3 regions of the Pseudoalteromonas sp. SCSIO 43095 genome follow, and region 1 is predicted to be linked to each of the others. Evidence: predicted binding sites of a transcription regulator. Region 1 holds the regulator's gene; each other region holds the start of a gene.
The links. Region 1 encodes MetJ, which represses methionine synthesis genes. Its sites were predicted from a motif close to TAGACGTCTAGACGTCTA; they were not measured.
Positions count from the first base shown of each region.

Region 1 (5,815 bases):
TTTGTAATAAGGCTTCACTTTGCTTACCAAGCGGCGCTACCTCTTGATCAGGTGCAATAATCGCCACCCCATTTAAGTTTGACTCACTAATATTGGCGCGGCCAGCAAAATAATTAGCCACCTGATGTGTCGCTGACGCAGGGACTAGTAAGTAGATTTCGCCTTCGTGTTCAAAGTGATGCAAACTATGCTGAATAAGTTGGCTAACATGTGCTACTTCGCCTTCACTCAGATCATCAACAATGAGTAAATCCACATTATTTACTGTGGTTAAAAAGCGTTTTTGTTTACTCATTCCTAGTTTAACTATTTCGGTATGACTGCCTTGAGGATCGTAACTACTGCGAACAACTAATTCTATATCGGTATCTTTTAATGGCGATAATGTTTTAGCGTGTAATACTGGATTACCTAACCTCGCTAATAAATTAGCTTGATCACGGCACACTCGCGCATACTTAACCGCATTAGCAACCTTACGCGGATCAGTACTAAAAACACCTTGAGTGTCAGTCCAAATAGAGACTTTTTTAGCATTGCAATACCGCGCTAATAAAGTGGCACTGTAATCACTGCCATTTCGCCCTAAGGTCACTGTTTCACCATGTAAATCAGCCGCAATAAACCCCGTAACTACATTAATTTTACTCGTCTGTATGGCTTTTAAGCACTGCTGCTGATTATTAGCATGCTGCAGCTGTCCGGCATCTAACGTAAATAACTGCCTAGCGTCATGGGCACAAGCGCTAACGTTAAGCTGTTCTAAGTAAGCGCTTAGTAACCTTGCAGACCACAATTCACCATGTGCTAATAACGCAGCTTCAGCTAATGTCCCTTGCTTAGCCTGCTTGGTAATAATACTGAGCTCAGTTTCAAGTAAATCAAGCGCATGGTGCTTAGCGTTAGCTATTAATAATTGCTCAATTAGAGCTATTTGATGGTTGCTCAATAGCAATACAATATCAGCAATAGCTTGAGTGTCTTGCTGTTGATAGCTTTGCCACAGTTTAACTAAGGTATCGGTGGTTTTACCGGCAGCCGATACCACCACACAATCCCCAGCGTGAGCGTGAGTTAAAATAATATTTGCGACACTTTTAAAGCGATCCGCTGAGCTTAAACTCGAACCACCAAATTTATGAACCTGATTTACCATATTAATACCGACTCGCATTTATGTTTTGTATTTTGAAGAATGGTATGCACTACCATAACGCCGGATGCGCCGCGTTTAACTTTGCTGAACCAAATGATTCACTAGCACCACTTTTTGCCGATAGGCCGGGATCGGCGTGCCCTGGGCGCACCAAATTAAATACCCTGTCTAAGTCAGCGAGTAAATCATTTACATCTTCAATACCCACCGAGATACGAATAAGCGTGTCGCCTACTCCGGCTTCTGCACGCGCGGTTGCGTCCATGCCGGCGTGGGTCATAGTCGCAGGGTGACAAATCAAACTTTCTACTCCACCTAATGATTCCGCTAAGCTAAATTCATTTAAGCGCGTTAAAAACGCTGCAGCATCGTTTATATCGCCTTTTATATCAAAACTAACCATAGCACCAAAGCCAAGCTGCTGCGCCTTAGCTAGCGCATGTTGAGGGTGTGATTCAAGACCTGGGTAGTAAACTTGGGCAACAAACTGGGAGCGTTCTAAATACTGTGCAATGGCGAGTGCATTTTCTTGGTGTTGCCTTAAACGCACGTTTAAAGTACGTAAGCCTCTGAGAGTTAAATAGCTATCAAATGGCGCGCCGGTGATGCCAATGTTATTTGCCCACCACGCTAACTCTTCACCTAACTCAGCAGTCGCTGCGATAACCGCGCCACCAACAACGTCTGAATGGCCATTGATATATTTTGTGGTTGAGTGCACCACAATATCAGCGCCAAACTTAATCGGGTTTTGTAATGCTGGCGATAAAAACGTGTTGTCGGCGGCAACCAGTGCACCACACTGTTTAGCTGTATCAGTTACTGCTTTAATATCTGTTAAGCGTAAAATAGGATTGCTAGGTGTTTCAATCCAAATCAGCTTAGGTTTAATAGCAAAGATGCGTGTCAAACTGTCGCTTTTGGTAAAATCGACCACTTCTAGTTTTAATAAGCCGCGCTTTTCTAGCGAAGTAAATAAGCGATAGCTGCCCCCATAACAGTCATGAGGGATCACTAACGTATCGTCACTATTAAGTAATTGTGTTGTTAGGTGAACGGCTGCCATGCCTGTTGCGGTAATAATGCCTTTAGCGCCACCTTCAAGCTCCGTGAGCGCCTCAGCCAAAATGTCACGATTAGGGTTACCACTGCGGCCATAATCATATTGGCGCTTTGTATCAAAGTCAGCAAATGAGTAAGTTGTTGATAAATAAAGCGGTGGAACAACCGCACCATGCTGTTTGTCGGCTTCTATTCCACTACGAACAGCAATTGTTGCCTTATTTTTTTCACTCATTTTCGCTACCTTTACTGGTTTGGATGTTTAGACGTCTAAAAGGTAGCGCATGCAATTTAAGATGTCAAAACATTTAAATGTCTAGATAGCTAAATAACTAGTATTTGACTATCTTTTTTAAACCGATAGAATTTCACGCATATTTACACGCTTTGATGCTGTGTGAGCAATTTATAATCTGAGGCAACGATACATCTTATGGCTAAATGGAATGGTGAATATATTCACCCATACGCAGAACACGGGAAAAAATCCGAACAAGTAAAGAAGATCACCGTTTCGATCCCGCTAAATGTATTAAAAGTATTAACTGATGAACGTACTCGTCGTCAAATAAACAACTTACGTCATGCAACAAATAGCGAGCTTTTATGCGAAGCGTTTTTGCATGCGTTTACCGGGCAACCGCTGCCTAATGATGATGATTTGCGTAAAGATAACGCAGAAAAAGTACCTGAAGAAGTGAAGAAAATAATGCAAGAAATGGGACTAGAAGTGCCTATTTTAAATGAAGACTAGAAGGGTCTTTATACAAAAAAACCTCAGCAAATGCTGAGGTTTTTTTTGCGCTAATTTACACGTAACAATTACGCCATGTAGTTTTCTGGCATATCAATTTGTGCAACACCAGAGTCTACCGCCGCCTGCGCAACCGCTTTAGCTATACGTGGTAACAAACGTGGATCCATTGGTTTTGGTATAATATATTTAGCACCAAACTCTAATTTGTCGATGCCTGCGGCAGTAAGCACTTCAGTCGGCACGGGCTCTTTAGCAATACTGCGAATTGCTTCCACAGCAGCAATTTTCATCTCGTCGTTTATTTCACTGGCACGTACATCTAACGCACCACGGAAAATAAACGGAAAACACAATACGTTATTAACTTGATTCGGATAATCAGAGCGACCTGTAGCCATAATTAAATCGTTACGTGCAGCGTGTGCTAATTGCGGATCGATTTCAGGATCGGGGTTTGAACAAGCAAATACCACGGGTCTATCAGCCATTAATTTTAAATCTTCAGGGGCTAATAAATTAGGGCCCGATACACCCACAAACACATCGGCATCTTCAATTACATCTTGTAAAGTACGTTTATCGGTATTGTTTGCAAATAATTGCTTATATTCATTCAAGTCATCACGACGCGTATGAATAACTCCTTTGCGATCTAACATATAAATATGTTCACGCAACGCGCCACACTTAATTAAAAGCTCCATACAGGCAACAGCTGCAGCGCCGGCACCTAAACATACAATAATTGCATCTTCAATTGCTTTGCCCTGTACTTCCAGCGCGTTTAGCATACCCGCAGCCGTTACAATAGCCGTACCATGCTGATCATCATGAAAAACAGGAATGCTACAACGCTCTATAAGCGCTTTTTCTATTTCAAAACACTCTGGCGCTTTAATATCTTCTAAATTAATTCCACCAAAGGTGTCGGCAATATTAGCCACCGTGTTAATAAAGTCTTCGGTAGTACGATGCTTAACTTCAATATCTATAGAGTCTAACCCTGCAAAACGCTTAAATAGTAGCGCTTTACCTTCCATAACGGGTTTTGAAGCGAGTGGACCTAAATTACCTAAGCCTAAAATTGCGGTGCCGTTAGTAATAACCGCAACCATATTTCCTTTACCAGTATATTTGTAGGCATTTGCTGGATCAGCGGCAATTTCACGAACAGGTTCTGCGACACCAGGGCTGTATGCGAGCGCGAGGTCTTTAACCGTCTCAGCGGGCTTGGTCAGCTCAATACTGATTTTACCTGGAACGGGATGGGCATGGTAATGTAGTGCTTGTTCACGAAAATCTGACATAACGCGATTATATCCTGCAATTTAAGTTAAAGTGAGAGGTAGTTTTAATCTACGATACCTTTATTATTTTTAAATTCCAAGCAATATCAGGTCTATCCTGTTATATGCTAGAACTGTTAATTTTAAGTGATTTATCAGCAACTTCCCTAGATTATCCTGACATTTTTAAAATATAAATTCGTCATAAAAATGAAAAACACAGGTACTTTTTGCCCTTGTTCTATTTTTATAAAGCGTATTTTTTAGTCTTAAATTAAAATAGTGAAATACCGAATTTTATTTAACTTTAAACACAAATAACCTCACGTTACCTGCATTTGAGTACCATCTTTAAAGTTTAACAAATAAAAATATAGAGAATATTGGCTGTTTTGTCTGCAAATGTTTATGCATACTCAGAATAAGAACAGGAAATAGTTATGCAAAAAAAATAAATACAAAATTGCTAAGAAAGCAGATAGGAAAGTAAATTTTGGCCACAAAAAAAGCACCCTAAGGTGCTTTTTTTACATAGAAACAAAAAATTATTTTTTGCTGCTAAGTGCACCGAAGCGCTTGTTGAAGCGATCAACACGGCCGCCAGTGTCTAAAATCTTTTGCTTACCAGTGTAAAACGGGTGACACGCAGAACATACGTCTAAGTGAATGTCTTTACACAGAGTAGAACGAGTTTCGAATTTGTTTCCGCATGAACAAGTTGCAGAAATTACTTCGTACTTAGGGTGAATACCTTCTTTCATAGGAACCTCTAGTTAAGGCCGCATCGCTCTCCAAACCCGAAGTCTGGCACCATACGTCGTTAAAACAAATTTATTGGTCGCGAATTTTATCCAACAACCCGCACGCACACAAGCTTTAATTACCCTTTTTGCTAAAAACTCGGCAAACACCTATTCATTACTGATTTGTCGGTAGGCTTTTAATGCTATTTTTAGTACATTAAACCATTACGTTAATTGGTTGAGTTGTTATGCATTTTGCTGAAGTTGCAATAAAAGTCCCCTTGCCTCGCACCTTTGATTATAAAGTGGATGAGCAATTAGTATCGCTGACTCAATTACAGCCCGGTATGCGCGCGTTAGTCCCTTTTGGCAATCAACGTAAAGTAGCGGTTATTCTTAGCTTAAAAGCGGATACAGCAGTCCCCGAAGGCAAAATAAAATCTATTATTGAAGTTATTGACGATTCACCGGTGTTATCTGCGCAGCATTTAGAGCTACTGAAGTTTACAGCGCGTTATTATTGCTATCCACTCGGTGAAACTATTCATATTGCATTGCCCAGTGCACTGCGCCAAGGTGAGTGCCCTGATAAAACCAGTATAAACATGGTGACATTAAGCGAAAAGGGGGCACTTTTACCGTCTTTAAAAGCTAAAACACAGCTTAATTTGCTTAAGCAATTATCAGCATCCGGTAAATCATCATTAACCGAACTCAAAGCCCTCGGGTTTAATAAAAAAACCATTGATACCCTTTTAGATAAAGAGCTAATAATTCAAACCATTGAACACGACAATCAATGGCAACATAC
Region 1 covers NZ_CP087995.1:173,286-179,100, reverse strand. Annotated here, with positions in the region: gene metL (bifunctional aspartate kinase/homoserine dehydrogenase II) at 1-1,156, opposite strand, end outside; gene metB (cystathionine gamma-synthase) at 1,206-2,453, opposite strand; gene metJ (met regulon transcriptional regulator MetJ) at 2,652-2,972, shown strand; gene LOC50_RS00800 (malic enzyme-like NAD(P)-binding protein) at 3,041-4,282, opposite strand; gene rpmE (50S ribosomal protein L31) at 4,807-5,022, opposite strand; gene priA (primosomal protein N') at 5,253-5,815, shown strand, end outside.

Region 2 (5,815 bases), 340 kb from region 1:
GTTGATTGCGCTGACTTTTCAACAATCGTTGCATGATGACCTTTAAGCTCTGGCGCATCAGGGATTGTTAAGCGGCTTTGTTCGCCTTTAGGGAGCGTCGCTAGGTCAGCTAACATTTGTGCTTTAAGTTTTTCAGGTACGGCACCAATTAAACCCACAGTAAGTTTAGCTTGTGTAAGCTCAGCATTATAAAACGCTTTAACATCATCAAGAGTCAGCGCTTCTAAATCTGATAAGTCACCGTAGTTATAGCTTTCATAAGGGTGACCTTTATAAAGTACGCTGTAGAGCACTTCTTTACCCAACTCTTCATCATTAGAAGCTTTTAAACCCGATTTAATGCCATCGATCATTTCTTTTTTCAGACGTTTAAAGTCATCTTCTCTAAAGCCTGGGTTTAGCAGTTGTTCACTCACTAAGGCATACCACTGAGCTGCATTATCTTTATGAATACGCCCTTGGAACGACAGCATTTCTTTATCTATTTGATAACCAAAACTACCCGCCAGCGGGTACATTGCCTTTTTAATATCTTTGTAACTCATTGAGGTTGAGCCACCTTGCGCCAGCATTGCGGCAGTGAGTGCCGCCACGCCTTTTTTACCCTGCGGATCGGCAGCGGCACCGGTATTAAATAATAAGTTAATATCGATTAACGGCGAGCTATTAGTTTTATCAAGCACGTTAAAGATAGGCTTACTCGGTGCTTGCTGATATTTTGCTACCAAGGCATCTAAATCGCTTTCTTGTTCAAAACCAGGGGCTTTATCAAGTGCCGACATAGTAATTGTGGTGCGAGCATTATCAACAAAGTACTTATTGGCAACGGCTCTAATATCTTCGCTAGTGATATTGTCTGCCGATTTATACAGTTGGTTAATTACCTCAGGATCGCGCTCAAAATGCATATAGCTGGCAAGGGTAGAGGCAATTGCTTGCGACGAATCTAAACCATTTATAAAGCTGTATTTAAGATTAGACTTTAAATCGCTGAGTTTTTGGCTATCAACCAACTCGGTACGCGCTTTGGCATACGTACGGTTAATGGCATCACGCACTGTGGCTAAATCATCGGCATTTTCAACTTTTACAAATACATGCAGTAACCCTGGATCTTTAGTTTCAGGGTTATAGGTAAACATTTGACTCGCGATTTGTTTTTCTACTACCAGCTCTTGATAAATATCTGAATTGCTCGAAAAATAAAGCTGCGACAGTAAGTCTAATGCGGCTCTGTCTTTTTTCTGAGGCTCCCATGCAGCCCCTTTATACGACACAAGTAACCAATGACCTGGTAACCCTTCGTTTTGCTCATGCACATATTTTGGCGCTTGCTGAGTTGGCTCTTTTGGAATATCAACAACATAGTCGCCTTTTTGCCAGTTACCCCAGTGTTTTTTAACCATCGCCATGGTCTCTTTTGGCTCAACATCACCAACAATCACAAGCGATACATATTCAGGCTTATAAAACTTATCAAAAAACTCTTTACCGTAGGCCATTTGATCTGGCATGGCTTCAATATCCTCAAAAAAGCCCATAGTAGTGTGTTTATAGGTATGTTTATCGAACGCTTCTTGGCGTACCGCACTTAATAATTTACGAATTGGACTGGCATTATTTTTTAAGTACTCGCCTTTAACCGTTAGCGCTTCGGTTCTAAATTGTTCTTCGGTGTAGCTTAAGTTTTGAAAAATATCCGCTTCAATCTCAAGTACTTTATCAAGGTGCTGTTTTGAAAAATTTAAGTGGTAGTTAGTGTAATCGTTAGTTGTGTAGGCGCGGTTATCAACTCCAGAATTTTTTAAAATATCTGAATACACATCTTGCGGAAACTTTTCAGAGCCTTTAAACATCATGTGTTCAAAAAAGTGAGCAAAACCAGTTTTACCCGCTTCCACTTCATTACGCGAGCCAACAGATACAGGTATTTGTAGCGATACTACATCTGGGTAATCGGTTTTAACTACCATAACGCGCAAGCCGTTATCTAGCTCTTCTATTAGGTAATCTTGTGAAAAAACACGCTCATCTGCTTTATTAACTTGTTCTTGTTGAGCTGCTGTTTGCGTGTTTTGGTTTTGCTGCATAGCACAACCTGTTAAGGCCAGCGATACCGCTAGGCTAGTTGCCAATAATTTAAATTTCATTGTTATCCCTTTTTAAATTGAGCAATTTTTAAAACATTTACCAAACTAAGTATGCCGTAAAGTAATTAAATATAAGAGCCCTAAGCCTATTAATTATGTAAACAACTGTGTCAGTTATTTAATTTAACGATGAAAATAATTCACGTTAGTTGAGAAACCTTCAATAAATAAATCTATCTAGACGTCTAAATGGCTGCTATATTAAATCCATCATCACAAATTAAGCTGGAATGGGGATTATGGCTTTATCACTTCAAGAAAAAATACAGGACACCAACCAAGGTGTTTACCTAATTGGCACAACACCGCCAAAAATTGGGACCGATAAAGCGCAATTAAAAGTCATTGCCGAAAAGTTATTAGGCCGTTTACACGAAATTGAATATGACGGTGTGATTATTTATGACATTCAAGATGAAAGCAGCCGTACAGAGCAAGCGCGTCCATTTGCATTTAAGCAAACAGTTGATCCGCGCGAGTACAGTCAACTCTTACGAGGCTTATCTGATCTTGATGTAATTACTTATAAAAGTGTAGCTCAGCGCGGTGTGAGTGAGTTTAAAGCGTGGTTAGATGAAACTAAAAATGACTACGATTTAAAAAACGTGGTGTTAGTGGGCAGCCCATCATCAGCAGGTGATATAAAGCTGAGCTTACCGAATGCCTACAAAACACTGGCAGAGCAGTCTGAAGACTTCTTTTTAGGTGGTGTAACCATTGCTGAGCGCCATGCCAATAAGCGCAACGAGCACCAACGTTTAATAGAAAAAACAGCTCAAGGATGCCAGTTTTTTATCTCTCAAGCCGTTTACAATGCACAAGCAACCATAGATTTAATAACTAGTTATGCGCGCACATGCAAAGCACAAGGCCTAACACCTAATCGGATTATATTGACCTTTACGCCTTGTGGTGGAGAAAAAACCTTAGAGTTTATGCAGTGGCTAGGTATCTCAGTGCCAGAGGCAACTAAATGGCGCATGCTTGATTCGGAAAATACGCTAAGCGAATCAGTGCGTATTTGTCGCGAAAACCTCGACTCGATTTTAAAAAGCTGTGCCCACTTAGGTGTGCCGCTGGGTTTAAATATTGAAAGCTTAACCAACCGTAAAGAAGAAATTGACGCGTCCATTAATTTATACCGTTTATTAAAAGCGATTATGGAACTCAACCTTGCGGAAAAACTAATAGCTTAATTGCGGGGTTCGGGGTTCGGGGTTCGGGGTTCGGGGTTCGGGGTTCGGGGTTCGGGGTTCGGGGTTCGGGGTTCGGGGTTCGGGCAACAATAATAAGCGACATAGAATAAGCCAGTTCAAGTAGTTAGCTTCGTTTATTTTAATAAGTACTAACTTGAACTGTGAGGTTTAAACTGTAGGACTTTATCAAAGCTTCATTTTGGCAAAGTGCCAATAGCGGAGGCTGGCCCGCCCGCCACAAACGCGAGCAACTTGTTGCGAGTCGAGCGCCCAAAGGCGCGTTTTTAATGGCGATTGTTAGGTATTTGGCTCCCTGTGCATCGTGCAGTCGCCAACAAAACCAAACAGTCGATACCAATTGACTAGTTCTTGGCCAATTAAAGTCTGTCTATCACTAAACTGCACTTCAGCTTGAAGATAAATTTTAACCTTGTAAGTGTCGGCAAGATTGCAGATATAGATCATCATTTCTTTGCCGTGCCCATTACCAGGCTTAAAAGCGCTGACATGAAATAACTGTACTTCTGAAGTGTCAGCTTCATTTGTAGCAGCTACAGCAATTAAACCAAGTGGCACTCCGTTATCATTTTCATAAACAACGGGATACACCTTGCTAGCAAAGCCACGACCATACCCAGCCGCGAAAGGTGCTCGCCCTTCAAAGTTCGAATATATCGCGTCGACAAATTTTTCTGCTGTTGTCATCAAAACTGCCTAACGCTTCATTAAGAAGCGAGTTTAGGCTTGCTAAACTTTGGTTACGAAGGAACTCGAGCAAGCCGTGACGAGTCTTTCTTCAATAACTTGTTAGCATTACTTAGCTTGTAATAACTCATTTCTCATCATGTTTTTTTAACAAGATATCAAGCTTTTCCTTTCTCTCTGCTTCATCTTTTCCTAACGAGGTGAAATGTGGAACATATGATAATGCACGAAATAGGAAGTAAACGGCTGTTATATAACCAATGATTGAAGTTATATGGTTAATTGGCGAAATTAACAAAGATAGTACTATAAATATGAGTGATTTTAAAAAGTAATGCGATGCACCATAAAGGCAAATAAAGTAACTTTCAGTTCGTAGGCTCTCATATTCAGTTGTGGTTGCCATCAGTGCAAACGTGTTAGCCACTACCTTGTCTTTGCCAATTTTTCCTGACAAAACAGTGATTGTTTTTTGGCCGACATATAGAGTAAAGGTAAGAAAAGCAGCACCTAAAATCCCTTGAATGAATGGTGATAGGCTTTCTATATAGCTAAAAACTTCCATGAATACTCCGTAATGCTAACAGCTTATTGAACACCATTTTGGTGGTTTATAACACACCAAAACGGCGTATATTACATACCATAATAATTTCACCAATAATTACCTTTGTAAACAAATAATTAAAAGGGCCAGGAATTAAGTATGTTATTTTGCCCCAAAACGGCGTTTAATAATGTTATTGGACAAAATTAGATTTCTATTCAAAACTCAGGAATAAATTTAACTTTTTCAGTGTCCGATTATTGCTCTTAGTTACCTATTAGGTTAGGTGAAGTCCTAAGCTTTTATTTACGTCTTCTACTCGGGGCTCTTTGGCCTGTAATACGTTTTTTATCGCGATCTTTACGCGCTTTGTTGGTGTTTTTGCGGTTATCTTTAGGTGGCTTATTTAAGTCGGGCTCATAGCCTTCAAGCCATTGTGGTGTTAAGCGGGTATCAAGCAATACTTCAATTTCTTCAAGTAGCCATTGCTCATCTAAGCTCACTAATGACATTGCAAGGCCTTGCTCGCCAGCTCGTCCTGTACGGCCAATACGATGCACATAATCTTCAGCTATGTATGGCAATTCAAAGTTAATTACGTATTTAAGTGCCGGTATGTCTAAACCGCGCGCCGCTACATCGGTGGCCACTAAAACACGCGTACTGCCTTCTTTGAAGTTTTGTAATGCGCGGTCGCGAGCACCTTGTGATTTATCACCATGAATAGATTCGGTTTTTAAACCATCTTTACACATTTCTTTGGCAAGCTTATCGGCCATTTGTTTTGTGCGGGTGAATATAAGTACTTGGCGCCAGTTTTTCATGCCAATCATGTGCGATACCAGTTCGCGCTTTCTGTCTTCATCTACTGCGTAAATAACTTGTTCAACCTCTACAGCAGCAGAGTTGCGCTTATCGACTTCAATAAGCTCAGGGTCTTTGAGCAATTTTTTACTCAGCTCAAATACACTGTCATCAAAGGTGGCGGAAAACAGTAAGGTTTGACGATCGCCTGGGATGTGACGCAGTATTCGTTTAATTTCGTCAATAAAACCCATATCAAGCATACGGTCGGCTTCATCAAATACTAACGAATCAACACTTGAAAGCAGCACACTGCCCTTCACTATATGATCAAGTAAGCGCCCTGGCGTTGCCACTATTACTTGCGCTGTTTTAAGTGCTTTGATTTGTGGGCCAATGCTTGCGCCACCATA
Region 2 covers NZ_CP087995.1:509,252-515,066, reverse strand. Annotated here, with positions in the region: gene LOC50_RS02375 (M16 family metallopeptidase) at 1-2,150, opposite strand, end outside; gene LOC50_RS02370 (methylenetetrahydrofolate reductase) at 2,390-3,346, shown strand; gene LOC50_RS02365 (hypothetical protein) at 3,644-4,051, opposite strand; gene LOC50_RS02360 (hypothetical protein) at 4,179-4,616, opposite strand; gene LOC50_RS02355 (DEAD/DEAH box helicase) at 4,901-5,815, opposite strand, start outside.
Region 2: LOC50_RS02370 (methylenetetrahydrofolate reductase) is a predicted target of MetJ. The motif match lies at 2,329-2,346, and genes of this name have one in related genera.

Region 3 (5,815 bases), 1.2 Mb from region 1:
CGCGTGTTCTAGACGTTTTTCAACAGGCCATGTGCGCCATTCTAAATCTTCTACGCGTTCGGCTTGTGCCATGCCTGAATATTTAGGCGCAAGTTCTACAAGGCGCTCACCTGCACCTGAATCGGTGTTAAGAATTACATCTTCTACGGCTTTACGAAGTTCTTCGGGGATGTCGTCGTAAACCGCAAGTTGCCCTGCGTTTACAATCCCCATATCCATCCCCGCTTTTATCGCGTGGTATAAAAATACCGAGTGAATCGCTTCGCGTACGGGGTTATTGCCTCTAAACGAAAACGATACATTTGACACCCCGCCCGACACTTTACAGTGCGGTAAGTTTTGCTTAATACGGCGGGTGCCTTCAATAAATTCCACAGCGTAGTTGTCGTGCTCTTCTATACCGGTGGCTACGGCAAATATATTAGGGTCGAATATAATATCTTCTGGCGGAAAGCCAATTTCGTCGACCAAAATACGGTAGCTGCGCTCACAAATTTCAAACTTACGATCGGCAGTATCGGCTTGGCCGTCGGTATCAAATGCCATTACAACAGCGGCGGCACCAAAGCGTTTAATAATTTTAGCTTGGCGCTTAAATGGCTCTTCGCCCTCTTTAAGTGAAATGGAGTTAACAATGCCCTTGCCTTGAATACATTTAAGTCCTGCCTCTATTACATCCCATTTAGAGGAGTCGACCATTATAGGCACTTTAGATATATCGGGCTCTGAGGCAATTAAGTTTAAAAACTTAACCATGGCCGCCTTTGAGTCCAACATGGCTTCGTCCATGTTTATATCAATAACTTGGGCGCCATTTTCTACTTGTTCGCGAGCAACATTAAGGGCAGTCTCGTAGTCTTCTTCCATGATTAAGCGTTTAAACATGGCAGAGCCGGTTACGTTGGTACGCTCACCAACATTGGTAAATACTGCAATTTGTTGGGTCATTGGCGGCTCCTAATTTAAGTTACAGGCTTCAAGGCCTGACAAACGCATGCGTACATCAAGCTCTGGTAATGGGCGAGGTTTAACCCCTTCAAGCCCTTTGGCAAACGCGCGAATATGCGCAGGCGTAGTGCCACAGCAACCACCAACAATATTTATAAAGCCCGATTTACCCCAATCTATAATCTCTTTCGCCATGTCCTCTGCTTCTAGGTCATACTCACCAAACTCATTGGGTAAACCCGCATTAGGGTGTACTGAGGTAAATGTTTCGCATACGCGCGAAAGCTCTTCTACGTATTGGCGAAGTAAATCGGGGCCAAGGGCGCAGTTAAGGCCAATCGAAATAGGTTTTATATGGCGAATAGAGTTATAAAATGCCTCAGTTGTTTGCCCCGAAAGCGTTCGCCCTGAGGCATCGGTAATGGTGCCCGAGATCATTACAGGTAATGTGCGCCCTGCTTGCTCAAACGCTTCTTCTACTGCGAATGAGGCTGCTTTTGCATTGAGGGTGTCGAAAATGGTTTCAATAAGTATTAAATCAGCGCCGCCTTCCATTAATGCAAGAGTAGACTCAACATACGCAGTAACCAGCTTATCAAAGGTAATATTACGATAGCCTGGGTCGTTTACATCTGGCGAGATAGAACAGGTTTTAGAGGTTGGCCCTAACACACCGGCTACATAGCGTGGCTTTTCTGGGTTTTTAGCAGTGAACTCGTCACATATTGCGCGTGCTAATTTAGCCGACTCTAGGTTTACCTCACGGCTTATGCTTGCCATGTCGTAATCTTCCATCGAAATGGTGGTCGAGTTAAACGTGTTGGTTTCAATAATATCCGCACCGGCGGCTAAAAAGCTGCGGTGTATATCAGCAATTAACTCGGGCTTGGTAAGGCTTAATAAATCGTTATTGCCTTTTATTAGCACGTGCCAGTCTTTAAAGCGCTCACCGCGGTAGTCTTCTTCTTCAAGCTTATGCGCTTGGATCATGGTTCCCATTGCACCATCTAAAATTAAAATACGCTGTTTTAGCGCAGCGCTTAATTCGCTTTGCTTATTTTTGTTTGGCACGTTATTCGGCATAGTTGTTAGTCCTCACATCTTGGCTAACTAAATTAATATCATAAGGGGTAGTTTGGTACACGTAGTAATTTAACCAGTTTGAAAACAGTAAAAAGGCGTGGCTTTGCCACGTTTTAGACGGCTTTTTACTTGCATCGTTATCTGGAAAATAGTTTTCGGGTTTTGGCGCGTCTGGGCTTTTTTGTAAATCGCGTTCGTACTCTGCTTTTAATGTGTCGGCATCGTATTCTGGGTGGCCGGTTATAAACACTTGGCTGCCCGACTTATTTTTCATTAAGTAAGCGCCTACTTTTTCAGAGCCTGCCAATACCACTATATCGTCGCAGGCATTAATTTTATTTATATCAATGTGGCCATAACGTGAGTGCGGCACTAAAAAGGTGTCGTCGAAGCCACGAGTAAGTGCTCCGTGATCAAAATAACACTGGTGGGTAAACACGCCACAGAGTTTATCTTTTTTTAAATCACGTTTTAAATTGTAACGATGATACAACGCCGCATGCGCCGCCCAGCATGAGTAAAGTGTGGAGGTAACGTGTTGCTCTGCCCAATCAATAATCACTTTGAATTCTTCCCAATACGCCACTTCTTCATACTCTAAATGTGCCAAAGGCGCACCGGTAACAATTAACGCATCGTAGTTATTATCTTTTACCTCAGAGAAATAACGGTAAAAGGTATCTAAGTGCTCTTCTGAGTTGCTACTGCTGCGGTGCGTATCTAAGCGCAATAGCTCTACATTTACTTGCAAAGGAGAATTAGCAAGCAAACGAATAAACTGTACTTCGGTTTCTACTTTATTAGGCATTAAATTTAAAATAGCCAAACGCATAGGACGAATTTCTTGCGTTTTTGCACGGCTTTTTGGCATTACAAACACGTTTTCTTCACGCAAACGGGCAATAGCCGGTAGCTCGTCTTTCACTGTGATTGGCATATTTTACTCCTACTCATAAAAACCGAGAATTTATACGCTCTTATTATGAACAGAATGCTAAAAATATCAACCTCTAGATGTATAGATGTCTAAATGAATTTATTCACCCAGTTTGTACAAATTGAATATGTACTTTAAAACAGCCCCATTCGTTGACTGTTTAACCCCTCAACAACTACAATACAGCATTGAAATTTTTATTATTATTTGAAGGCTTTCCTCCATGGTTTTACCTGATAAGTTTATATTCTCGATGAATCGAGTATCTAAAGTTGTGCCACCTAAGCGCACAATTTTAAAAGATATTTCGTTGCACTTTTTCCCTGGTGCTAAAATTGGTGTACTAGGTTTAAATGGTGCTGGTAAATCTACATTACTTCGCATTATGGCCGGTGTTGACCAAGACTTTGAAGGTGAAGCTCGCCCTCAACCTGGTACTAAAATTGGTTACTTACCGCAAGAGCCAGTACTGGATGAAAGCAAAACAGTACGCGAAATAGTTGAAGAAGCTGTTGGCGAAGTAAAGCATGCCCTTAACCGCCTTGACGAAGTGTACAACGAGTACGCAATGGAAGACGCTGACTTTGACGCCCTTGCAAAAGAGCAAGGTGAGCTTGAAGCGATTATTCAAGCGCACGATGGTCACAACATCGATAACGTTTTAGAGCGCGCTGCCGATGCACTTCGTTTACCTGAGTGGGATGCTAAAATTGAGCACTTATCAGGTGGTGAGCGCCGCCGTGTTGCTATTTGTCGTTTATTACTCGAAAAACCAGATATGCTTATTCTCGATGAGCCAACTAACCACTTAGATGCTGAGTCGGTTGCTTGGCTTGAGCGCTTCTTACATGACTACGAAGGCACTGTTGTGGCGGTAACGCATGACCGTTACTTCCTTGATAATGTGGCTGGCTGGATTTTAGAGCTTGACCGTGGTGAAGGTATTCCGTGGGAAGGTAACTACTCTTCTTGGCTTGAGCAAAAAGATGCCCGCTTACAACAAGAGCAAAAATCTGAAAAAGCACGTCAAAAATCAATTGCACAAGAACTTGAATGGGTGCGTTCAAACCCTAAAGGTCGTCAAGCTAAGTCAAAAGCGCGTATGGCACAGTTTAGCGAGCTACAGCAGTCTGATTACCAAAAACGTAACGAAACCAACGAATTGTTTATTCCACCTGGCCCACGTTTAGGTGACCAAGTATTAGAAGTAAACAACTTACGTAAAAGCTTTGGCGACCGTGTTTTAATTGATGATTTAAGCTTTAGCATGCCTAAAGGCGCTATTGTGGGTATTATTGGTGCCAATGGCGCGGGTAAATCAACCCTATTTAAAATGCTAAGTGGCGAAGAACAACCAGATAGCGGCAGCATTAGCGTAGGTGAAACTGTAGAGCTTGCAACCGTTGATCAGTTCCGTGGCAACATGGACGAAAGCAAAACTGTATTTGAAGAGATTTCTGACGGCCAAGACGTGCTAAAAATTGGTAACTTTGAGTTCCCAAGCCGTGCTTACGTTAGCCGTTTTAACTTTAAAGGTAACGATCAGCAAAAATTTGTTAAAGACTTATCTGGTGGTGAGCGTAACCGTTTACACCTTGCTAAGCTTTTAAAAGCCGGTGGTAACGTAGTACTACTGGATGAACCAACCAATGACCTTGATGTTGAAACACTTCGCGCCCTTGAGAACGCTATTTTAGAGTTCCCAGGCTGTGTAATGTGTATATCGCATGACCGTTGGTTCCTTGACCGTATTGCAACGCACATTTTAGATTACCGCGACGAAGGACAAATTAACTTCTTTGATGGTAACTACACTGAGTACGAAGAGTGGCTTAAAAAGACCCTTGGCGCAGAAGCTGCACAGCCTAAGCGCATAAAGTATAAAAAAATTGGCTAACAGCCACAGTGAATAAGTTAAAAGCCCTGCATTTAATGCGGGGCTTTTTTATGCGAGCTATTTTTATCTTTAAGCAAATTGGCGTGTTGGGCATTACCAGCTATGCTTATTATAAATAACAGCTTTATAAGATTATTATGCAAAACCGTCGGCAATTTTCTCGTATTATGTTCTCTACTGCAGCGCAATTAGTTATGGCTAGCAGCCAGTATAAATGCACTCTATTAGATATCTCTTTACATGGTGCGCTTATTACTAAAAGCGATACATTTACTGGGAACAAAAATGACGAAGCAGTACTACGTTTTACTTTGCCACAAAGCGATATTGAAATAAAAATGCCGGTGGTTATTCGTCACATAGAAGAAAACCATATTGGTCTTAAATGCCATAGTATTGATATAGACAGTATCACGCATTTAAAGCGTTTAGTTGAGCTAAACCTTGCTGATGAAACATTATTACACCGCGAGCTTGAAACGCTTATTCACCAAACATAAATAGACGCACTGCGTGAAGTTGATTACCATAATCAAAAATAATTAAACGACGCAGATATGAGTTTAAACCCCAATCTACCTTTAGTTTATCATCCTAACTACTCGTTTAGTTTTGATCCCAAGCATCGCTTTGTAATGAGTAAATTTGCTCAGCTACACCAGCATGTTAAAACCCTTGGACTTGCTGGCAGTAATATCATAGAGCCACCACATGGTAGTGTAGAAGAGCTAGAAATAGTACATTGTGAAAATTACATTCACGATTTATGGCATAACCGCCTAGACGAAAAAGCCATGCGCCGTATTGGCCTGCCTTGGTCACAAGCACTAATGAACCGCACATTTACCGCCCCGCTAGGAACACTGCAAACCGCGCGTTTAGCGCTTAAAAATGGGCTTGCGTGCCATTTAGCGGGCGGCACTCACCATGCCCACAGTGATTTTGGATCG
Region 3 covers NZ_CP087995.1:2,028,081-2,033,895, forward strand. Annotated here, with positions in the region: gene metH (methionine synthase) at 1-948, opposite strand, end outside; gene LOC50_RS09605 (homocysteine S-methyltransferase family protein) at 958-2,031, opposite strand; gene LOC50_RS09610 (homoserine O-succinyltransferase) at 2,021-2,968, opposite strand; gene ettA (energy-dependent translational throttle protein EttA) at 3,192-4,865, shown strand; gene LOC50_RS09620 (PilZ domain-containing protein) at 5,003-5,365, shown strand; gene LOC50_RS09625 (histone deacetylase family protein) at 5,423-5,815, shown strand, end outside.
Region 3: LOC50_RS09610 (homoserine O-succinyltransferase) is a predicted target of MetJ. The motif match lies at 3,043-3,060, and genes of this name have one in related genera.